4 regions of the Actinoplanes sp. NPDC051343 genome follow, and region 3 is predicted to be linked to each of the others. Evidence: riboswitches for the same ligand, from Rfam matches in the RefSeq annotation. Region 3 holds a riboswitch; each other region holds the start of a gene.
The links. Region 3 has a riboswitch for cyclic di-AMP ahead of ACIA5C_RS13815 (NlpC/P60 family protein). Riboswitches for the same ligand answer to the same signal wherever they lie in the genome.
Positions count from the first base shown of each region.

Region 1: it holds a riboswitch for cyclic di-AMP, as region 3 does, so the genes downstream of both, ACIA5C_RS31625 (transglycosylase family protein) here and ACIA5C_RS13815 (NlpC/P60 family protein) in region 3, are expected to answer to the same signal.
Region 2: it holds a riboswitch for cyclic di-AMP, as region 3 does, so the genes downstream of both, ACIA5C_RS38705 (coiled-coil domain-containing protein) here and ACIA5C_RS13815 (NlpC/P60 family protein) in region 3, are expected to answer to the same signal.
Region 4: it holds a riboswitch for cyclic di-AMP, as region 3 does, so the genes downstream of both, ACIA5C_RS18515 (C40 family peptidase) here and ACIA5C_RS13815 (NlpC/P60 family protein) in region 3, are expected to answer to the same signal.

Region 1 is NZ_JBITEL010000010.1:296,818-302,576, forward strand. Features, by position in the region: gene ACIA5C_RS31605 (winged helix DNA-binding domain-containing protein) at 1-190, opposite strand, end outside; gene ACIA5C_RS31610 (GNAT family N-acetyltransferase) at 202-816, opposite strand; gene ACIA5C_RS31615 (TetR/AcrR family transcriptional regulator) at 1,003-1,647, shown strand; gene ACIA5C_RS31620 (saccharopine dehydrogenase family protein) at 1,863-3,101, opposite strand; cyclic di-AMP (ydaO/yuaA leader) riboswitch at 3,308-3,474, shown strand; gene ACIA5C_RS31625 (transglycosylase family protein) at 3,476-4,150, shown strand; gene ACIA5C_RS31630 (YybH family protein) at 4,246-4,593, opposite strand; gene ACIA5C_RS31635 (LysR family transcriptional regulator) at 4,685-5,557, shown strand; gene ACIA5C_RS31640 (hypothetical protein) at 5,569-5,759, shown strand, end outside.
Region 2 is NZ_JBITEL010000015.1:71,056-76,814, forward strand. Features, by position in the region: gene ACIA5C_RS38700 (ABC transporter ATP-binding protein) at 1-438, shown strand, start outside; gene ACIA5C_RS38705 (coiled-coil domain-containing protein) at 475-1,491, opposite strand; cyclic di-AMP (ydaO/yuaA leader) riboswitch at 1,489-1,634, opposite strand; cyclic di-AMP (ydaO/yuaA leader) riboswitch at 1,820-1,960, shown strand; gene ACIA5C_RS38710 (coiled-coil domain-containing protein) at 1,966-3,012, shown strand; gene ACIA5C_RS38715 (glycoside hydrolase family 65 protein) at 3,050-5,422, opposite strand; gene ACIA5C_RS38720 (HAD family hydrolase) at 5,474-5,759, opposite strand, start outside.
Region 3 is NZ_JBITEL010000003.1:679,576-685,334, reverse strand. Features, by position in the region: gene ACIA5C_RS13825 (MarR family winged helix-turn-helix transcriptional regulator) at 1-382, shown strand, start outside; gene ACIA5C_RS13820 (M1 family metallopeptidase) at 401-1,744, shown strand; gene ACIA5C_RS13815 (NlpC/P60 family protein) at 1,800-2,798, opposite strand; cyclic di-AMP (ydaO/yuaA leader) riboswitch at 2,814-2,950, opposite strand; gene ACIA5C_RS13810 (M56 family metallopeptidase) at 3,073-3,981, opposite strand; gene ACIA5C_RS13805 (BlaI/MecI/CopY family transcriptional regulator) at 4,028-4,375, opposite strand; gene ACIA5C_RS13800 (cytochrome ubiquinol oxidase subunit I) at 4,452-5,759, shown strand, end outside.
Region 4 is NZ_JBITEL010000005.1:222,407-228,165, forward strand. Features, by position in the region: gene ACIA5C_RS18505 (ATP-binding protein) at 1-382, opposite strand, end outside; gene ACIA5C_RS18510 (hypothetical protein) at 394-1,542, opposite strand; cyclic di-AMP (ydaO/yuaA leader) riboswitch at 2,002-2,162, shown strand; gene ACIA5C_RS18515 (C40 family peptidase) at 2,170-2,664, shown strand; gene ACIA5C_RS18520 (L-lactate permease) at 2,722-4,686, shown strand; gene ACIA5C_RS18525 (serine protease) at 4,832-5,656, shown strand.

The sequences.
Region 1 (5,759 bases), on a different contig from region 3:
AGACCATGATCAGGCGATCGTCGTCGAAGCCGGCGGCGGTGCGGGCGGCCAGGGCGACCTGCAGCGAGCCCGGCATGTACTCCTGGACGCCGAGATCGAGCACGTCGAGGTCGCCGGGCCGGGCCTTGCCACGTTTGGCCAGGCCCTGCGCGGCCACGCGGAACGCCATCACTTGAGCGCGGTCGGCCATCGGGCACCTCCCTAGAACTGGGTGCGACGACCGTACCGCCGGGCTGCGACATTTCTCAGCCGTTCCATCCGGGTGCCGGCCCGGCCCTCGACCAGTTCCCACGTGTCGAGGCTGGTCGGGCCGTACGGGCCCTCCTGCAGGATCGCCGGCTCGCCGGTGAGACGGAAGCCGCAGCGACGGGCCACGGCGGTGCTTGCGAGATTGCCCGGATCGATCCGCAGCAGGAGACGTGAGAGCTTCAGCGTGCTCTGCGCGTACGCCGAAAGCAGCGACAACGCACTCGCCGCAAGCCCCCGTCGGCGATGAGGCGCGCCGACCAGATAGCCGAGCTCGGCCTCCTTGAGGCCGAGGTCGACGCCGAAGAGAAGGACCTCGCCCAGGGGCACGCTGCCATCGGCGGTGATCGCAAGCTGGATGCGCTGGCCGGTGGCGCGGCCCTGATAGGCGCGCTTGAGGTACGCGATGCCGGCCTCCACGTCGAACGGCGACGGCATCGGTGTCCAGCGGGCGATGTCGGGGTCGTCGAGCATCACGACCAGGTCGTCGAGGTCGTCCGAACGCCATTCGCGCAGGACGACGCCGCCTCCCGTCAGAGTGAGCGGGAAGGGAAGGCGGCTCGCGGTCACAGGTGAATCGTGCCGGTTAGGAGGCACTTCCGGCCAGAGGGCGGCGGAGGTCAAGGGTGTTACGGGCGGCATAGTACCCGGACCGACATCGCCGGAATGGACAACGTGGACTGTCGAGAAGCGTGATCACCGGGGCTTTTCGGCACTGTTTAGGAGGAGTCGGCGCCGAGGGCCTACGGTGGGGGCGTGGAAGAGCGGACGGCGGTTGCGCCGCGCCGAGGCGCACCATCCCGCCGCGGCGAGAACTACGGCGGACGGTCCCGGCAGGAACGGGCCAGCGACCGGCGGGCCAGGATCGTGACGGCGGCGGTACACCTCTTCGGCACCCGCGATTACGAGGACGTGACGGTCGCCGACGTTTGCGCCGGAGCAAAGGTCTCCAAGCGCTACTTCTACGAGCACTTCACCGACCGGGAAAACCTGCTGCTGATCGTGCACCGCGAGCAAAATCGTTGGCTGCTCGGCCAGGTCGCCGGGTCGGCCCCGCCTCAGGCAGCAACGGCCGAGGAGCTCCTCCGGCCGATGATGCGCACGCTGATCGCCAAACTGGTCGAAGATCCGGAACGCGCCCGCGTGATCTACGTCAACGCGCCGCGCATGGAGACCCGCCGCCGCGGTGTGCTGCGGGAGGACGCCCAGCATTTCGCGCCGCTGGTCAACCGGTTCGTCGGCGACACGGCCGACAAGCGGCGGCTGGAACGCACGTTGCTGGCGCTGATCGCGGGCATCAGCGAGGTCATCATCGACTGGATCTCGCGCGACATGGCCGAGGACCCGGACGAACTGGCTGACCACCTGACGTGGATCGCCGGCCACCTCCTCGCTCATTGACGTACCGGCGATGGTCGGGCAGTCTCGCGTAGATCAGGTACGCCTGCGTTCCCGACAGGGCCGGCCGACGGACCCGGACTTGTCCGGGCGGATCACGCCCGGCCCGGCCCACTGCCGGTCAACTCCTCGATCTGCAGCGGGCCGGCCGGGAGCGGAGCCGTGGCCGCACGGATCTTGGCCGCACGGATCTTGCCGCACGGGTCACGGCAGTGCCCTCAGTCGGCGCGGCCCGCGGTGATCGTCAGGCCCGCCGTGCGCAAGCGGTTGACCAGCACATCTCCCATGGCGGTGGCCGGCGTCAGCACGCCACCCTCCGAAGGCGGCAACTCGTCGCGGTCGAAGGCCAGGGCCAGCGCCGACTCGCCCAGCATGACGGCGGTCGCCGCATAGCCCGGATCACCCTTCGCGCGGACCCGCGAGCGATAGCGAGCCCCGGTCGTCGTGCGGGTGAAGACGTCGACGGTGAAATGGCCCGACGTGCGGGTGCGCTCACTGGGGCCGCTGCCCGGGCTGGGCAGAACACGGTCGAGGATCGCCGGCGGCGTCACCGCCAGGCCGACCATCGCGGCACCGATCCCGGCCTTCAGGGCCCCGGCCAGCAGCGGTGAAAGCGGAGACGTGCCGATGCTCATGACCTCGCGGTAGCGGAACGTGCGGCCGTACGACCAGTTCTGCAGCGCGTTCGACCGGCGCACGATCCGGGTGTTGAACGGCGCCATGAAGAACGGGGCGAGCGTGCCCCGCAACGACGGGTCGACGGCCGGACCGGGCAGGGTGACCATGTCCGGCTGGCGTCCCAGGTCGGGCTCGGCCGCGCGGTCAGGGCTCAGCGAGTAGGGGCTGGCCGCGATGCGGCGCCGCGCGCGGTCCTTCTTCATTTCCTCCATCTGGGCGCGGATGGTGTCGATGGTGCCGCCGCTCATGCCTCCGCGGAGGCTGGTCACGACCAGCGTGGTGTCGGTCAGGTCGCCCGCCTCGTCAGCCTTGACCTGACGATTGAGGACGTGGACACCGATGTCGGAGGGGATCGAGTCGAAGCCGCAGGCGTGCACGATGCGGGCGCCGGTGCGGCGGGCCATGTCGTGGTTGGCGTCGATGCTGTCGCGGACGAAGAGCACCTCGCCGGTCAGGTCGGCGTAGTCGGTGCCCACCGCAGCGCAGACCGCGGCCAACCGGCGGCCGTATCTCAGGTACGGCCCGACCGTGGTGACGACCACCCGGGTGGAGGTGGCGAGCCGGGACAGGGCGGCTTCGTCGGAGGCGTCGGCGACCACGATCGGCCAATCGACGCCCAACTCGGTCTTGACCGAAGTGAGCTTCGTCTCCGAACGGCCGGCCAACGCGATCCGGGCGCCGACAGGGGCGTACGCGGCCAGATGACGGGCGACGAGGGCGCCGGCGAAGCCGGTGGCGCCGTAGACGACGACATCGTGCTCGCGGGTGGGCTGGGTCATAGTTGCCGATTCTGCATCAGACAAAGCGACATGGAGTCGAAGGTTACCGACTGGTAATTTAAGGACTCCACATATCGGTCATACTCGTCCTAAAGAAAGATCAAATAGGTCAATTACTGAGAACAAGGTCACCTTAACTTGGCGGTCGCCGAATTCGTCCGGCTAGGTTCGGTCGGGTCCGCCATCGTGGACACCGTGGGCGGATCGCCGAGTCCTTGCCGCCGCCCGACGGAAATTGACCCAAGGCATGGAGCGGGGGACCCAAAAGTTCCTCGGCGCGCTGGTGCGCGCCTCGGGGTGAAGCCGCCAACCGCGGCCGGGCACCTCAGCCCGAACCCGACAGCTGACCTCGCAGGCGTGGAGGAATTTCTGTCATGGCACAGATTCGAAAGCATGCCCGTATTGCCCTCGGCATCACCGCCGCGGGCGTGGCGGGCACCGCCGCCCTGCTCGGGCCGGCCTCGCCGGCGCAGGCGTCCAGCGTGAACTGGGACGCCGTCGCGCAGTGCGAGTCCGGTGGTAACTGGAGCATCAACACGGGCAACGGCTTCTACGGTGGCCTGCAGTTCACCAAGGGCACCTGGAAGGCGTACGGCGGCGGCAAGTACGCCAGCACGGCCAACAAGGCGAGCCGGTCGGAACAGATCGCGATCGCCGAGAAGGTTCTGCGGGGCCAGGGCATCGGCGCCTGGCCGGTGTGCGGCAAGAAGGGCGGCTCGACCAAGCATTACTCGGGCAGCAACACCAGCGGCTCGCACAGCGAGTCGCACAGCTCGAAGTCGCACAGCACCAAGTCGAGCAACACCTCGAAGTCGGTGACCCACAAGTCGTCGAAGTCGAGCCAGCACAAGGCGACCACCAACCGGGTCGTCCGGTCGGCGTCGGTCAAGGCGACCGGCAAGACCTATGTGGTGCGTTCGGGCGACACGCTGTCGGCCATCGCCTCGCGCTATCAGGTCAAGGGCGGCTGGCACTCGCTGGCCAAGCTCAACAGCGGCATCATCAACGACCCGAACCTGATCTTCCCCGGTCAGCGGATCGCGCTCTGAGCTAGATAGTTTCACCGCACCAACCCCTGTGCCCCGTTCCCCGTGCGCTGTGGTGGTGCCATTGCCCCCGTCGGCACCACCACAGCGACACCGCCTCATCGACTGCCCGGGGTGACGAACTCGGGCTGGTCGAGCACCCGCAGCCACGAGCCGTCGGCCTGGCGGCGCACCACCTGCGCACGGGCACCGGAGCCGTCACGCGGCGGCGTCGAGGTCAGGGCGAGGTCGCCGCTTATCAGCGTCGGCAATGGCTGCTCGGGCTTGATCTCCGGCATCTTGGGCAACAGCTCGGCCCATAGCTTCTCGATCGCGGCTCGGCCGACGGTCTGGCCGCCGGGAGGGTAGGCCATGACCGCGCCTTCCTCGTAGAGCTCGGCCAGGCCGGCCGCGTCTCTGGCGTTGGCCCGCTCGACGAAGAGGCGGGTCAGGTCTTCGGGCTTCATGGCCTTCTGTCGTTCGTTCATGACGCCACCCTTCCGCGGTCGGCCTCAGCAGTCCAACAGATGGTTCTTGTCGTAACTAGAATCTGTGGTTATGGAACTTCGCCAGCTCGAGTACTTCGCCGCGGTCGCCGACGAGGCCAACTTCACCCGCGCGGCAGCCCGGGTGCGAATCAGCCAATCCGGGGTGAGTGCGCAGGTCAAAGCCCTGGAAAAGGAGCTCGGGGCGGAGCTCTTCGACCGGTCCGGGCGCACCGCCCGCCTCACCGAGGCGGGGCGCGAGGCCCTGCCGTACGCGAAAGCCGCGCTGGACGCCGCGGCCGGCCTGAGGCAGACCGTCGACCAGGTTCAGGGGCTGGTGCGCGGCCACCTGACGATCGGCATGGTGATCGGCTGTGAGGTGAAGCCGCTCTTCGCCGCCCTGGCCGCCTTCCACCGCGCGCATCCGGCCATCGAACTCGAGCTGGCCGAGGACAACTCCGACCAGTTGGTGACCGGCGTGCGGGTCTCGCTCTACGACATCGCGCTGGTCGGTCTGGCCGGCGACGCCCCGGAGCATCTGGCTTCCCACGTCATCGCCCGGGAAGGGCTTATCGCATTGGCCCCGCCCGATTCAGAACTCGCCGGCCGGGACGCGGTTTCCGTCGAGGAGCTCACCGCGTACCCGCTCGTCACCCTGCCGGAAGGCACCGGCATCCGTGCCGTTTTCGACGAAGCCTTCCTGTCGCAGGGTCTGATCCCCGATCTCGCGCTCGCCGCATCGGCGCCCGGCGCCGTGGCGAGTCTCGCCGCCCGCGGTTTCGGCGTGGCGGTCCTGAGCGAATCGATGGCCGCCGACTTTCCGGATCTGAAAGCGGTGCCGATCACCGGAGTCCCGATTGCCGCCCTGCTCGCGCTCGTTTGGCGCCCTCGGGTCAGCGCGGCGCTGGAAGCGCTCCTGCCGCATTTGAAAGCGGCGTTCGGCTAATCTGACGAACCGTGTCCGTCTCGATTCGTGAGCAACTCCGCCAAGCCCTGCCCGCCGCGATGAAGGCCCGCGATCGGCTCGCCGTCGGCGTGCTGCGGTCCACGCTGGCCGCCATTGACAACGCGGAAGCCGTCGTCCCGGCCGAGACCAAGGGCCTCGCAATCGAGCAGTCGCCAATCGGTGTCGGTGCCGCCGAGGCCGA
Region 2 (5,759 bases), on a different contig from region 3:
GACCTGTCCGGCGAGAAAAACGTCGAGCTGGGCTGCCTCGCCATGGGCATGTCCCCGGCCGAGGTCAAGGCGCGCACCGCCGACATCGTCGAGTTCTCGGGCATCAACGAGCGGGGCGAGTTCAGCACGCTGCCGATGAAGACCTACTCGTCCGGCATGGCGGCGCGGCTCCGCTTCTCGATCGCCGCGGCCAAGAAGCACGACGTGCTGCTGATCGACGAGGCGCTGGCCACCGGCGACGCGAAGTTCCGCAAGCGGAGCGAGGCGCGGGTGCGTGAGCTACGCGCGGAGGCCGGCACGGTCTTCCTGGTCAGCCACAGCGAACAAACGATCCGCGACACCTGCGAACGCACCATCTGGCTCGAGTCGGGCGTGATCCGGGCCGACGGCCCGACCGAGGAGATCATGCGGATGTACGAGGAATTCAGCAATAAATGAGAGAAGGCCGGCCCCGATGGGCCGGCCTTCTGCGTTTCATCGCACCGAGAGATGTACGTGGTTCTCATGCTCGCTCGACGGGTCGCCGTTGCCCTTCGTGTACGCCTTCCAGCCGCTGCTGGGCAGCCAGATGCGCCGGAACCAGATCACGTAGAGGACGCCCAACTCGTCGGAGTTGTTGATGAAGTAGTTGGCCAGCCGGTTGCCGTAGTCCTTGCTGGCGCCCGACGCGACCCCGCCGAAGCCGCCCTTGTCGGCCGCGAAGTCGCAGGCCCGGCCCTTCGGATGCTCGCCACTGTTCTGATGCCGGAAGCAGGCCACGTAGTGGGTGAATCCGGCCGACTTGGCCTGCTGCATGGCGTGCAGCATGCGCGGGGTGATGCAGCCGTCGGTGGTCGGGTCGTTGACCGTGCATCCCTCGGGTGACAGCGACCCGTCCGAGTTCCGGTTGACCGACGTCGCCTTGGAACTGCCACCGCCGTCGCCCGGTTGCGGGTCGTCCTGTCCGGCGTTCGCCGTCTTGAGCGCCGCCTCGGCCTGCGCCTTGCGGGCCGCCATCACGGCGACCTGTTTCTGCTGGTCGCGCACGGTCGCGTCGATCGCCGCCTTGGCCCGGCCCTGAGTCTCGCGGGCGGTTTGCAGGTCGTGCATCGCCTTCTGCTGGCGGGCCGCCACGGTCTGCAGGACCTGGGCCCGGTCGAGGAAGCCGGCCGAGGAGTTGGCGGTCAGCAGCGCGCTCATCGGCCCGAGCCGACCGGCCCGGTAGGACTCCTGCACGACCTGGTCGAACGCGGCCTGCCGGGGCGCCATCTCGGTGTCGATCCGCTGGAGTCGGGTGGCCAGGTCGGTCTGCTTCTTCTTGGAGCCGGCCAGTTTGTCCCGGGCCTCGAGGTAGCCGCGGGAGGCCGTGTCGAGTTGCTGGGTGAGCGACTTGGAGCCGCCCTCGCCGTCGTCGCCCGACGATCCGGGTGCGGCCCGGGCGGGCGAGGCGAGTCCGGTCGCCGCGACGAGGGCGACCAGTATCGCGGCCATGGTTTTCGGCAGCACAGGCATTCCTTCCGGTGGTGCCGCCGGCCGGGTTAGCTGACGGGTTCGGGACGGAAGAAATCCCTACCGCTCTTCGTCGAGCGGATTCACCCCGGTGTAAAAGGTGGTTCCCCGGCTCACCCCGAAGGGTGATTAGGCGGCGGTCTCCATTCGAAGACCGCGGCCGACGATACCGGACGCCATCGATTGATCGATAGTTTTGATACGCAGAGCAATTGTCCAGTCACTATGCGTCCCACCATTACTAGATGTCGCCGTACGGTAACTGCTTTTGTCCTTTTCGAACCCTGAAGCATTCTCGCTGCTCGGGTAAACTCGGCGCCGGAATCTGCACGGCAGAACACCGCCTAATCGCCGCGAGGCGAGCCGGGGACCCAGGTTTTCCGTTGGGGTGCATCCGCTTGATGACGAGCGGTAGGGATCGCTTCCGTCCCGAACCCGTCAGCTAACCCGGTCGGCGGTCCACCCGGAAGGACATGCATGACCGTCAGACACCGTCGGTGGCTGAATCTCGCCCTGGTGCCGCTGATAGTGGCCGCCACCCTGACCGCCGTCACCGCCCCGGCGCAGGCCGAGCCCGGCTCCGGATCTTCCTCCACGTCGACGTCCCCCGACGAGAAGGGCGGTGACGAGCTCTCCGACAACTCCACCCTCAACGACGTGCTGGAGAGCACCAACCGGAAGTACGTGCAGGCCAAGGCCGCGGTCGCCACGTCGACCACCCAGCAGAAGGCGCTGGCCGGTCAGATCAAGGACGCCGAGGCCAAGCGCGACGCCCTCACCCCCGAGGTCGCGGCGATCGCGACCCAGCAGTACGAGACCGGCCGCCTCAGCGCGTCCCGTTTCCTGCTCGGCGCCGACGACTCGGACGACTTCCTCGCCAAGGCGGTCTCGCTCGAGGAGATCAACGCGCTGCACGATCGCAAGCTGCACGACCTCGACCTGGCGATCGACGAGGTCAACGCCAAGAAGGCGGCGCTCGACGCCGAGGTCAAGGCGCAGCAGACCAACCTGCTGGCGATGCAGAAGCAGAAGGAGTCGGCCGACAAGGCGCTTCAGCTGGTCGGTGGCGATAGCCTGACCCAGGGCTTCGTGGTCGCCAAGTCGCCGGTCGCCGCGCCCGCGCCGCGAAACGCCCAGGGCGGCTTCTCCCCCGAGGCCTGCACGGTGAACGACCCGACCACCAACGGATGCATCACGCCGCGCATGCTCCATCTCTACCAAGAGGTGAAGAAGGCGGGCTTCAATAGATTCGTCGGCTGCCATCGCGACGGCGGGCCTTACGAGCACCCCAAGGGCCGGGCCTGCGACTGGTCGTTGCAGAAGAGCGGGTTCTCGGTCGCGCACAACGCCGACATGAAGAACTACGGCAACGACCTGATGGCGTTCCTCGTGCGTAACGCGGACCGCCTCGGCATCTACTACGTGATCTGGTACGCGCAGATCTGGTTTCCGGCGACCGGCAACTGGCATGCCTATCACGGTGTGAGTAATCACAAGGATCACGTGCACGTATCAGTGCTTTAAAAAAAGGGCCCCGCGTTTTCGCGGGGCCCTTCCTGCTTCAGTTGGCGCTGCTGGTCGCCCGGCGCACCGGCGCCCGGCCGTGCGGCTGGCTCGGCGCCGGACCGACCGGCGGGGCCGGCGGGATCGGCACCGAGACCGGCTTGACCTGGGTCACCTCGATCTCCTTGCCGTGGTGGACCAGCGTCAGCCGGGCCGCCCCGCCGCCGTTGCGCAGCGAGTAGGTGACCTCCTCGGCGGAGACGTCGACCCGCAGCCGCAGCCCGTGCCACAGCATCGAGAACTCGAGATTGGTGATGCGGCTGGGCAGCCGCGGCGCGAAGGACAGCTGGCCGTTGAAGTCACGCATGCCGCCGAGACCGGCGATCAGCGAGATCCAGGTGCCGGCCAGCGACGCGACGTGCACGCCGTCCCGGGCATTCTGGTGCAGGTCGTGCAGGTCCATCAGGGCGGCCTCGCCCAGATAGTCGTGTGCCAGCTCGAGGTGACCCACCTCGGCCGCCAGCACCGCCTGGACGCAGGCCGAGAGCGAGGAGTCCCGCACCGTACGCGCGTCGTAGTAGGCGAAGTTGCGTGCCTTCTCCTCCGGCGTGAACGCGTCGCCCCGGATATACATCGCCATGACCAGGTCGGCCTGCTTGACGACCTGCTTGCGGTACAGATCGAAGTACGGGTAGTTCAGCAGCAGCGGGTACGCCTCGGGGGGCGTGTTCTCGAAGTCCCACTCCTGCAGCCGCGTGAAGCCCTGCGACTGCTGGTGCACCCCGAGCTCCCGGTCGTACGGGATGTGCACGGCGGCCGCCGCGTCCCGCCACGAGGCCATCTCCTCGTCGTCGACCCCGAACTTGTGGGCCAGGTCGGGGTGACGCTTGGCCGCCTCGACCGCGGCGAACATGTTCTGCTGCGCCATCAGGTTGGTGTAGATGTTGTCGTCGACCACGGCCGTGTATTCGTCCGGGCCGGTGACGCCGTCGATGTGGAAGCGGCCGTGCCGGTCGTGGTGGCCGAGCGAGCGCCACAGCCGGGCCGTCTCGACCAGCAGTTCGAGGCCGGCCTCACGCTCGAAGTCGTAGTCGCCGGTGGCCTGGATGTAACGGCGCACCGCGTCGGCGATGTCGGCGCCGATGTGGAAGCCCGCGGTGCCGGCCGGCCAGTAGGCCGAGCACTCCTCGCCCCGGATGGTGCGCCACGGGAAGGCGGCACCCTGCAGGCCGAGCGTCTGGGCCCGCTCCCGGGCCAGGTCGAGTGTCGAGTGCCGCCACCGCAGCACGTCGGCGGCCGCCGACGGCTGGGTGTACGTCAGAGCCGGCAGCACGAACGTCTCGGCGTCCCAGAACGTGTGGCCGTCGTAGCCCGGGCCGGTGAGGCCCTTCGAGCCGACCGGCCGCTGCTCGGCCCGGGCGCCCGCCTGGAGCGTGTGGAAGAGGCCGAAGCGGACGGCCTGCTGCACCTCGGGGTCGCCCTCGACCTTGACGTCGGAGTGGTCCCAGAACGCGTCGAGATATTCGCGCTGGGCCTCGAGCAGACCCTCCCAGCCGTCGAGCCGGGCGCTGGCCAGCGCCGCGCCGACCTGGTCACGCACGGCGGGAAGCGAGCGGTTGCTCGACCAGCCGTACGCCGCGAGCTTGACCACCCGCAGCTTCTGTCCCGGCTCGAGCTTGCAGGCGACCGTGGTGCGCAGCCAGTCCGGATGGCCCTCGGTGGTGACCTGGTGCTTGCCCGTCGTCTCGATCAGGTGCTCGACCGCGGCGGCCATCCGCAGATCACTCGCCTTGGTGCGGTGCACCAGCAGGCCGCCGGCCTTCTGCTCGAGCATCTCCTCGGCCTGCAGCGGGTGGTCGAGCACCGCCGCGACCCGCGGGTCCTTGCTCATCGGCGGCAGCTGCTCGTTGGCCACCAGCTCCGACTGCAGGATCAGCCGGGCCGAGGCGTCGAGCGGCTCGACCTCGTAGAGGAACGCGACGACGGCGCGCTGGGTGAAGGACACCAGCCGGATGGTGCGGACCCGGATCGCCTGGCCGGACGGGGAGACCCACTCGGCGGTGCGCTCCAGGGTGCCGGCCCGCAGGTCGAGCACGCGCTCGTGGGAGCGCAGGTCGCCGTAGCGCACGTCGAACGGCTCGTCGTCGACCAGCAGCCGCATCAGCTTGGCGTTGGTGACGTTGACCATCGTCTGGCCGGACTCGGGGAAACCGTAGCCGGCCTCGGCATAGGGCAGCGGACGAAGCTCGTAGAACGAGTTCAGATAGGTGCCGGGCAGGCCGTGCGGCTCGCCCTCGTCCAGGTTTCCGCGTATCCCGATGTGACCGTTGGCCAGCGCGAAGACCGACTCGGACTGGGCCAGGAGGTCCAGGTCGAGTCGGGTCTCCCGGATGTGCCAGGGGTCGACGGGATATGCCCGTTCACGGATCACGGTGGTGCCTCTCGAAGGAAAGAAGACAGAAAAGACGTCAGGAGTACGCGCTCAGCGCGTGAGAAGTTCGGAGAGATCCTGCACGACGATGTCGGCACCGTTGTCGGCCAGCCCCTGGGCGTTACCCCCACGGTCTACCCCGACCACGAACCCGAAACCTCCGGCCTTGCCGGCGGCCACGCCGGCTTGGGCGTCCTCGAACACGACGCACTGCTCCGGTGGCGTGCCGAGCAGCTTCGCGCCGTAGAGGAAGGTGTCGGGAGCCGGCTTGCCCGGCAGATGCTGCTCGCGGGCGACGACGCCGTCGACCCGCGCCTCGAGGTAGCCGTCGATGCCG
Region 3 (5,759 bases):
CGAAGGCTTCGCCAAGGTCGGAGCGCGCGGCTACCACTACCGGCTGCTCAGCTCACTGATCGAGGACGGGCCGGCGAGCCAGGCCGCGCTCGGACGGCGTACCGGAATCCACCTGAGCGACATGGTCGCCGCGCTGAATGAGCTCGAAGCCGGAGGTTTTGTCTCCCGGGCTCTGGACCCGGCCGACCGCCGGCGCAACGTCATCACCGTGACCACGTCCGGCCGGCAGCGGGCGGCCCAGCTGGAACACAGCGCTCAGGAGGTCCAGGAAGTCCTCCTGCAACCGCTCGACGAAGCCGAACGGGGCCAGCTCAGCGCGCTCCTGAGCAAGCTTCTCGACCATCACCGACAAGGGATTCCCCCGTTGCCCGGCGACGAGTGAGACATCCATGCTCGTCGAATGATTAGACGAGCGTTACCGGCCCTGCTCGCCCTCGCCGGCACGATGCTGGCGGCACCGGCCACCCCGGCGCGGGCGGCCGCGACGGACACCACCCGCACGCCGGCGACCCCGGCCTACACGATCAGCCTGACCAGCAACGCCACCGGTGGCACCTGGACCGGGCACGAGGGCGTCACCTTCAGCAACGCCTCGGCGACCCCGCTGACCGAGGTCTACCTGCGGCTCTGGGACAACGCGCACGGCTCCTGCCCGTCCACCCCGATCGCGCTCACCAACGTCACCGGCGGTACGGCCTCGGCGCTTACCGTGAACTGCACCGCCATGAAGATCACCCTGCCCGCTCCGCTGGCCCAGGGTGCGAGCGGCAGCATCGGCTTCGACCTGTCGATCACCGTCACGGCGGGCGTCGACCGGTTCGGGCACGACGGCAGCTACTACTTCATCGGTAACGCGCTGCCTGTGCTGGCGATCCGGGACGGCGCCGGCTGGCATCTCGACCCGTACACCGACAACGGTGAGTCGTTCTACGCCCTGAGCAGCGACTACACGGTCATGCTGGACCATCCGACGTCGATGGCGGTGCCCGCGACCGGCTCGTCGACCGACCGGGCCGGCACCAGCGGCCGTACGATCACCACCGCCGTCGGCACGAAGGTGCGCGAGTTCGCCTGGGCGGCCGGCCCGTTCGTGAAGACGACCGGCACCACCGCGGGCGGCGTCAAGGTCAACGTCTACCGGGTCAGTTCGGTCAGTGCCGCCAACGCGAGTTCGATGCTCGGCACGGCGACGTCGGCGCTCGATGCCCATTCCGGGCGGTTCGGCGCCTATCCGTACGCCGAGGCCGACGTGGTCCTGGACAACGGGTTCTGGTTCGGCGGCATGGAGTATCCCGGGTTCGTGCTCGACGTGGTCAGTTCGACCGCGCTCGCCCACGAACTGGCCCACCAGTGGTTCTACGGGATCGTCGGCGACGACGAATACAACACGCCGTGGCTGGACGAGGGCTTCACCGACTACGCCACCGACCTGTACTTCAACAAGACCGGGTCGGGCTGCGGGATCACGTGGCAGTCGAGCGCCGAGCGGCTCACCAACTCGATGGCCTACTGGGACGCGCATTCGAGCCGCTACAGCACCGTCGTCTACGGCTACGGCAAGTGCACGCTGCACGACCTGCGGCGCCTGATCGGCACGACCGCGATGACGAACCTGCTCAAGTCGTACGCCGCGTCGCACTGGTACGGCGTCTCGACGGTCGCCGACTTCAAGGCCGCCGCCCAGGCCGCGGCCGGCTCGACCGACCTCACCTCGTTCTGGTCGACCCACCGCGTCGACGGCTAGGCACAGCAAACGGGGGACGCCATTGGCGTCCCCCGAAGCAACTTGCCTGCCTCGGTCAGCCCGGACGCCGGTAACCGGCGATCGGACCGACGTTGTCCATCACCGCCATCCGCACATGGTCACCCGTGTGCGGAGCATGCACCACTTCACCACCACCGATGTAGATGGCCACGTGGTGCAACGAACCAGGGAAGAAGAACACCAGGTCACCTGGCTGCAAATCTCCCCGGCTGACCGGCTTGCCCTCGTTCCACTGGTCTTTCGTGTAGTGGTCGAGGGTCACGCCCACGGTCGCCCACGCCTCTTTGGTCAGGCCGGAGCAGTCGTACGTGCTCGGGCCGTCCGACCCGAAGACGTACGGCTTGCCGATCAGCGAGCACGCCTTGCGCGCCGCCTTACCGCCGTCGTCGTTGGTGTAGGTGACCGGGCACGGCCCGATCCGCAGGGGTCCGGTGTCGCCACCGGACGCCCCGTACGCCTTGATGCGCAGCTTCTGCAGCGCATCGATCTTCACATTGATGGCCTTCTTCTTCTGCGCCAGATCGGCATCGCGCGCGGCGATGGAGTTGGTCAGAAGCTGGAGGTCATTCTTGGATTTGGCGTACTGGTCGCGCAGCTTGGCGACGCCGGCGATCTGCGCCTGCTGGTGCCGGGCAAGCTGGTCCAGAAGGGTCAGCTTGTCGGTCAGCTGGTTCGTCGACCCGCTCATCAACATGGCACTGACCGCGCTCGGCGAACCTTGCTTGTACGCGTCAGTGGCCAGGCCGCGAACCGAGGACAGGGCGACGTCCACCTGTACCTGGAGCGGGGTGAGCTGGTTGGTGAGCTTCTTCAGCTGAGCCTGGTTCTTGATCAATTTGCCGTGCACGTCGTTGTACAGCTCGATGATCGGCTCTAGCTGATTCCACTGGGTGTCGATCTGCGCCTCGACGCTGGACGGCGAGGGCGTCGCGAGTGCCGCGGTGGCCGGTGCGGTGACAACTACGCCGGCCGCGGCGACGAGGCAGAGCAGGCTGCGCAGCATTACGGCGCGGCGCGCCCCGTTCCGTTTCACGTTACGTGCGTCGTCCTTTCTTCCCTCATCCGCCGATCGGGTTAGCTGACGGGTTCGAGCGGGAAGCGCGCCCGGCCGCGAGATGCACGGCTTCACCCCAACTGCTCGGGTCCCCGGTTCGTCAAGGCACGACGATTAGGCGGTGGTCCGTCAGATCGGCCGGATGGACGATGGGGGGCTGCCGGACCGGGCACCACCGTACTCCCGATCATTGCCTTAACTGAAGCCGACGCGACGGGGAAACTGCTTGCATGCCGACAGCCACTCAGAGTGACTAGAACGGCCACTCCTCCAGCGCCCGGTCGAGCCAGGGCACGACCAGGATGACGGTGGGTAGTACCAGCAGGGCGGCCGCGGCTAGTCCCGCGACAAGACTCAGGCCGGGCGACTCGGGGCGCGGCGCCGACAGCCGGTCCAGTCTCCGGCGACGCGCGTCACCCCACGGGTCGGCCCGGGCGTCCTCCGCCAGAGGGACCGCATCGGTCAACCTTTCCAGCGCGGCCCGCAGGGCCGCGGGGCCCGCGACGCGCCGTGCGGCATCGTCGGCCACCATCTCCAGAAGCAGATGTACGGCGTCCAGAGGCACCCGGCTTCGCAGCGGTGGCGGCACCGCGCGGTAGAAGGCGGTGAACGACTCCATCACCACGTCGTGGTGGTGCCGCAGATGGGTCTGCTCGTGGGCGAGCACCGCGTCGACCTGCGCCCGGTCGAGCACCTGCAGCACACCGTCGCTGAGCACGACCCGCGGCTCGCGCCCGGGCACGCAGTAGGCCAGCGGCAGCGCGCCCTCGAGCACCCGCAGGTGGTCCGGGCCGAACTCGTGGCGCCGCTCGGCCCGGTCGAGCAGGTCGACCAGCAGGCGGTGGCGCTCGCGGCGGGCCCGCGAGCGCCGGGTCACGCCCCAGAGCGAGATCAGCAGCCGGGCGACGATCACGGCGGCGACGGCCAGGGCGATCAACAGGGCGCCGGCCACGACCGGCTTACGGGAGCCGTACGCCCGGGTGAGCTCCTCGGGCACCGCGAGCACGACGCCGAGCGCGCTCAGCACGGCGGCCAGGGTGATCGCCTGCCACAGGAGTACGGCCGCGCGCGGCGCCCGGTCGGGCCAGCGCGACCGGGCGAGCGGCCCCGGCACGAGCAGCGACAGGGTCAGCCCGAGAGCACCGAGCAGCAGCGCGGTCACCCCGTCCAACCGCCCCACCCACCGCCCAAGAACGCATGGCAAGCCATCACTTCTGCTTGGCGGCCTCGATGGCGGCGGCCAGCGCCTCCGGGGGCAACTGGCCGACGAAGTAGGCCAGCGCCGCGTCCTGGTCGCCGCTCGCGGTCAGGGCGTCGAGCATGACCGCGGCGGTCATCTCTTCGCGGGACTGCGCCGGGGCGTACAGATAAGCGCGATCCGCCTTCTGGCGGGTGACCACGTCCTTCTTGGCCAGGCGGTCGAGGACGGTCATCACGGTCGTGTAGGCCAGGTCGCGGTCCTGGTTGAGCCGCTCGTGCACCTGACGCACGGTCAACGGCCCGGCGGCCGCCCACAGCTGTGCCATGACGTCGCGTTCCAGGTCGCCCAATGCCATGTGACCGAGTCTACTGCACGGCGTCGTACTACGCGTCGTAGTATCTACTACGAGACGTCGTAGAGGGGGCTCACGAATGGACGTGCTCGACCTGACGCGGTTGCAGTTCGCGGTGGTCACGATCTACCACTACTTCTTCGTGCCGATGTCGATCAGCCTGGCCGCGGTCGCCGCCGGCCTCGAGATCACCTGGCTGCGCACCCGGACCCCGGTCTGGCGCGATCTCACGAAATTCGTCGGCAAGCTGCTGATCGTCACGTTCGCGGTCGGCGTGGTCACCGGCCTCGTGCAGGAGTTCCAGTTCGGCATGGGCTGGAGCGCGTTCGCCAAGTTCTACGGCGACGTCTTCGGCCCCACCCTGGCGATCGAGGGCATGCTGGCGTTCTTCCTCGAGGCCACGTTCCTCGCGCTCTGGTACTTCGGCTGGGACCGGCTGCCCCGCCTCGCCCACGCCGCGACCATCGTGATCGTCTCGCTCGGCACGGTGCTCAGCGCGTTCATCATCCTGGCCGGCAACAGCTTCATGCAGAACCCGGTCGCGTACTCGCTCGACCCGGTCACCGGCCGGGCCCACCTGACCTCGTTCCGCGAACTGCTGCTCAACAAGGTCAACCTGGCCGCCTTCCCGCACACGCTCAGCGGCGCGGCGATGATCGGCGGCGCGCTGCTGCTGGCGATCGCGGTCTGGCGGCGGGCGGCCGACCCCGGCTTCCGGCCGCTGTCCAAGCTCGGCGCGTGGCTGATGCTGGCCGGCGGGGCGGCGACCGCACTGACCGGTGACCGCCTCGGCAAGGTCATCACCCAGGTGCAGCCGATGAAGATGGCCGCGGCCGAGGCTCTCTACACGACCACCGCCGGTGCGCCGTTCTCGCTGGTGACGACCGGCAAGCCGCTGCCGTCCTTCGCGCTCGACATCCCCGGGCTGCTGTCGATCCTGGCCAAGGGCTCGCCGGGTGCGACCGTGCAGGGCATCGACGAACTGCAGGCCCAGTACGCCGCCCAGTACGGCCCCGGCAACTACGTCCCGATGATTCCGGTCGCGTTCTGGTCGTTCCGGCTGATGATCGGCGTCGGCATGCTGGCCGCGCTCGTCGCCGCGTACTTCCTCTGGCGGACCCGCCGCGACCGGGAGGCTCCCGGCTGGCTGTTGCGCTGGTTGCCGTTGATCCCGATCCTGCCGGCGGCGGGCAACACCATCGGCTGGATCTTCACCGAGACCGCGCGGCAGCCGTGGATCGCCTTCGGCATCTCCAAGGTCGCGGACGGCATCTCTCCGGGTCTGACCAGTGCAGAGGTCATCGCGTCGCTGGCCGGCTTCACCGTCGTCTACGGGATCGTCGCGGTCGTCTGGTTCCGCCTCGTGCGGCATCTGTCCCGGCAGCCG
Region 4 (5,759 bases), on a different contig from region 3:
CGGCCAGCTTCCGCTCGGTGATGTCGGTCGAAATGCCGCAGACCGCGTACGCCCGGCCGCGCGGGTCGGTGAGCGGGAACTTGACGGTCACGTAGGTGCGCAGCCCGTCGTCGCTCGGCGCCTGTTCCTCGACCTGCACCGGCACCCCGCGGGCGAATGCCTGCAGGTCGTTGGCCCGGAACGCGTCGGCGATCGGCTCCGGGAACAGGTCGTGGTCGGTCAGACCGACGATCTCCTCGCGGTGCAGCTTGAACAGCCGCTCGTACTCACGGTTGACGAGCAGGTAGCGGCCGTCGGCGTCGCGCATGTAGATGACCGCCGAGGTGTGGTCGATCAGGGCCATGAGCTGCTCATGACCGACCTCGACGGCTTGGGGGCCCATTGCGTACCGCCTTAGCCCATACGGGAAACGGATATCGGCGACGATACACCCGTATTGGTGGTGGTTTCTGGTGTTTCACGGGTTATGACGCGGCGCAGTGGCGCCAGCAGGTGGTCCTGCCGGGCCCGGGTGATCCGCTCCAGGAAGGTCTCGTTCATGCCGGTCGTGCCGGACCGGTTCGACACCAGAGGCCGGTCGCCGAGACCTGCCGCATCCCGGCGCTGCTGCGGCTTGAACAGGAACTTCTTACTCAGCATGAGGTGCGCACCGGCCGCCCGGGCGTGCGCCGCGAGCAGCAGATACCAGTCGACCAGGCCGGGATGCTCGCCGACCAGCCGGACCAGGTCACCCCGGTCGGCCTCCCGCAGCGAGGCGGGCGACCGGCCGAGGCCGGCGAGCACACGCTCGGGCAGCGTCGGCTCGGCCATCATCGACTCGATCGCCTCCCGCTCGGCGGTCAGCAACGCCGGGAAGAGGCGCCGGACGTTGCTCTCGTACCCGTCGAGGTTGAGGCCGAGCAGGAAGTCCCGTTTCAGCGCCTCCGGGTCGAGTGCGCCGCTGGGCGGGACGTCGCCGGGCGTCCAATGGACCGCGAACTGCCGGAACACGTCGAGGAACTGGTCGGTCGGCATGCTGCGCTCGGGCGGGAGCGCGGCGAAATCGCGGAACAGTTCGCGCAGCGCGACCAGCAGCTCGATCGCGAGGCGCACCCGGTCGAGGGCTTCGGCGCCGAGCAGGACGCCCTCGTCCCCGGTCAGCGGCCCCAGCACGTCGTTGATCGCGAGTTCGACCGCCTCGCCCTTCTTGACCAGCAGAAAGAAGCGCTCCTCACCTGGCGTGCCGGTGTAACTGCGCACCTTGCCGTCGTCGAAGACGCCGGGCAGCACGGCCATCGTCTCGTCGCCTCGCAGGACCTTCAGCGTGCCGACGTTCCAGCGGACCAGGGAGGCATAGGTGTCGCGGCCGCAGTGTCCGGTGCCGGTCCGCTCCGCGATCGCCTCGAAGTAGAGACGAAAAGGCAGGTCACCGACGGTCAGGCCGTCGTATGCCCGCTCCGGCGTCCGCTTTCCCTCCGGCGTCCGCTCCTGGTAGTGCCGGCCGAGCGAGGCGCCGACGAATCCGAGGCGTACGGCCAAGCGTTTTGCCTGCTCAGCGGGCACTCGGTCGGGTTGCGGCAATAGCGGGAAAAGCACCTGAGTGCACTGCTCGGTGAGTAGTCCCGGTGGGGCATCACCGGAAAGAATCGCCCGGTTGAGCCGGGGAAGTTCCGCATCAGTCCACTCTCCGATCTGGTGCAGAACCATGCAATTCACCGCCCTTTGCAGAGGTCTATCCCAATACCTTTCGACCGATCCGGGCTCGCGCTTAACCGATATCCACTTTCGGGGGTCAACGAATTCGGTGACGAGGTTCACCGTCCGGCGGCCGTATTTTTCCGCCGAATCGGGTCGATCCGGCTGCGATGTCCGGAGAGGTAGCGACCGGGGCCTCCGGTTCGGGACCAATGAGGCGGGCGGGACGCGGCGCGTGAACTGTCGAATCACGGAGGGCCGCCGATGGGTATGCGGTGCCTCCCCGACGGGAGGTCGCTCTCGGGCGCCGAGTCCCGCTCACCGAGAGCGTCGAGGAAACCGACTCCTATCAGGATCTTCAGTGAGCGGGGACGGGGGAACCATCATGCCGGCTCACCAGCCGGCTCGGGGTGAGGTCGCCACGCGCGACGGGCCGTCCTTCCGGCCTGATCCGACAGCTAACCTCGCAGGCGGTTGAAGGACCAAGGATTCTTTGTGTTTCTCGACGTCAAGGCTCTGCCGGTTCGTCTCGCCATTCTCATCGCCGCCGCACTGGTGGTGCTGACCATTGCTCCCGCCGCCGGCACTTGCGCGGCGCGTTCGACTCCCGCTGGAATTGCGTACGCGGCGAGAATGCGTAGCTATCACATCGTGGCCGCGGCGCGTGCTCAACACGGAAAGCCGTACCGCTTCGGCGCCACCGGGCCGAGCGCCTTCGATTGCTCCGGCTTGACGGGGTACGCGTATCGGAGTGTGCGGATCAGCCTCCCGCGTACGGCCGACGGGCAGTTCCGTGCCGCCCGGCACATCGCGAAAGCCGCCGCCCGGCCGGGCGATCTGGTCTTCTGGCTGAGCGGCGGCCATGCCTACCACGTGGCGGTCTATGCCGGCGTGGGCCGGGTCTGGCATGCGCCGAAGCCCGGGCAGCGGGTGCAACTGACCGCGATCTGGTCGTGGGGCGACGTGCGGTTCGGTCGCATCGGGATCTAGGGCTGTTCGTTTCGGTCATGCGCGGTTTAGATTGATCGGAACGATCGACAACCCTGGATGGGTCCTATGGTGGATCAGTTCCGGATCGTGACCGACCCCGTCGGCAATTCGGTCGGTCTCTCCGCGATCTTCGCAGTTCTTCCCCTTCTAACGCTCTTCGTGCTGCTCGGCGTGCTGCGCATGCGCGCCTGGCTGGCCGGCGTCATCGCCCTGGTGGTGGCCCTGGTCGTCGCGATAACCGTCTACTCCGTGCCGGTCGGACAGTCCGTGCTCTCGGCCACCGAGGGCGCGGCGTTCGGCTTCTTCCCGATCCTGTGGATCGTGCTCAACGCGATCTGGGTCTACAACCTGACCGTGGTCAGCGGCCACTTCGACGTGCTGCGCCGATCGATGGCGCGGGTCAGCCCGGACATGCGCGTCCAGGCCGTCATCGTGGCGTTCTGCTTCGGCGCGCTGCTCGAGGCGCTGGCCGGCTTCGGTACGCCGGTAGCGGTCACCGTGGTCATGCTGATCGCGCTCGGGTTCAGTCCGATCCGGGCGGCGTCGGTGGCGTTGATCGCCAATACGGCGCCGGTCGCGTTCGGGGCGCTGGCAACGCCGATCGTCACGCTCGGCACGGTGGCCGCGGGGGCCGGTGACGACCCGCGGCTGAACAGCGACACGCTCGGTGCGATGGTCGGGCGGCAGACGCCGATACTGGCCGTGGTCGTGCCGCTGGTCCTCGTCCTCGTCATCGACGGGAAGCGGGGACTCCGCCAGACCTGGCCGGTCGCCCTCACGGCCGGGCTGGTGTTCGGGGTGGCGCAGTTCGCGGCCTCGAACTATCTGTCGGTGCCGTTGACCGACATCGTGGCGGCGCTGCTGTCGGCGGCTTCGGTGATCGGCTTCCTGCGCATCTGGAAACCGTCCCACGAGCCGGACATGGTGACGGCCGGCGCGGCTCCGCCGTCGTCGGTGGCCACTTTGGCGGCGTCGACATCCGGCGCTCCCGGCTCGTCGGCCGGCTCCGGCCCTGCGGTCGCATCCGGCTCGTCGGCCGGCTCGGGCTCGTCGGGCGGCTCTGGCTCGTCGGGCGACTCCGGTACCTCGGCCGGGTCCGGAGCCGCCGTCGGCTCCGGGGCCTCGGCGGCGCCTGCGGGGTCTCCTCCGGACGACGGTGACCCCGACGGGACGGCGCGCGGCGGTAAGGACTCGCCGACCCCGCAGTTGTCCCGAGCCACCGGGGCCACCGGGGCCTCCGCGGCCGCATCGGCCTCATTGGAGCGGCGGGACAGCCCGGCGGAAATCGTGCGGGCCTACGCGCCCTACCTCATCATCATCGCGATCTTCTCGATCATCAGCATCGGGCCGGTCAAGGCGGCGCTGGCCAAGTCGCCGTGGACGGTCAGCTTCGCGTGGCCCGGCCTGCACGTGCTGGGCGCCAACGGGAAGCCGCTCTCCTCGGTCACGTTCGCCTTCGGCTGGCTACCGGCTGCCGGCACGATGATGATCGTCGCGGGCATCCTCACCGCGGTCGTCCTGCGCATATCGGCGGGCAAGGCGCTGCGGGCGTACGGGCTGACCTACGCCAACCTGCGCCACGCCATCGTGACCGTGATGGCAGTGCTGGCCCTCGCGTACGTCATGAACCAGAGCGGGCAGACGAACACCCTGGGCGAAGCACTCGCCGCAACCGGCGGGGTCTTCGTCATTCTCTCGCCGATCCTCGGCTGGATCGGCACCGCGGTCACCGGCTCGGACACCTCGGCCAACGCGCTCTTCGGGGCGCTGCAGGTGCAGACCGCGGCCAAGGCCGGGCTCGACCCGGTGCTGCTGGCGGCGGCCAACTCGTCCGGTGGCGTACTCGGAAAGATGATCAGTCCGCAGAACCTGGCGATCGCCGCCTCGGCGGTCGGCATGGCCGGCCGGGAGGGCGACATCTTCCGGCGGGTGGTGCTGTGGAGTGTCGTCCTGCTGCTGGTGATGTGCGCGATCGTCGCGTTGCAGGGCACGCCGGTGCTGGGCTGGATGGTTCCCTCCTAATTGACATTGATCAATGTAGATGCCAGGGTACGGGCAACCTGTTCGGCGTTAGCGTGCCGCCGACCCGTCACGCGCCGCGCCGCCTCACCGTGCGGCGGGCTGCCCGACCTCGGCCACCCGCCGCACCGGCAAGAAGGGATCCTTCATGCGCGTACGACGGGCGCTCGCAATGGTCGCGGCCGGTCTGGCCGCCGCGACCGGTGTCCTCATCGGTGGAGCACCGGCCCAGGCCGCCACGGCGGTCACCCTCGCCAACACCATCTCGCTGAGCAACTGCTCGGCGTCACTGGTGCGCTTCCCCACCTCGGTCAGCAGCGACCGGGCCATGATGCTCACCAACGGGCACTGCTACGAGGGCGGATTCATCAACGCCGGCGTGGTCCTGCAGAACCGCACCAGCAGCCGGTCGGGCACGCTGCTCAACAGCAGCGGCCGCGCGCTGGCCACGGTCAAGGCTGACCGCGTCATCTACGCGACGATGACCGGCACCGACGTCACCCTCTACCGCCTGACGAGCACGTTCGCCACGCTCTCGAGCCGCTACGGCGCGACCGCGCTGACCATCTCGAGCGCGCACCCGGCCGCCGGCACCGCGGTCTCGATCCCGTCCAGCTACTGGAAGGAGATCTGGAGCTGCCAGATCTCCAGCTTCGTGCCGACGCTCCGCGAGGACCAGTGGACCTGGCACGACTCGCTGCGCTACGACCCGAACTGCGACACGATCCACGGCACATCGGGCTCGCCGATCGTGAACGCCTCGTCCGGGCAGATCGTCGGCATCAACAACACCGGCAACGACGACGGCGAGATGTGCACGCTGAACAACCCGTGCGAGGTCGACGCGAACGGCACCACGCACGCGTACCAGGGCCAGAGCTACGGCGAGGAGACGTACTGGTTCACCACCTGCGTCGGCTCCAGCCGCACGATCGACCTGACCGTCACCGGTTGCCTCCTGACCAAGCCCTGACCGAACCGATGGATGGGGCCCGGTGAAAGCCGGGCCCGCTCGTCGGGTCGGGAGGCGGCGGGGGCGAGCCGGCGCCCCAGCGTGACTTATAGCCGACACCTTC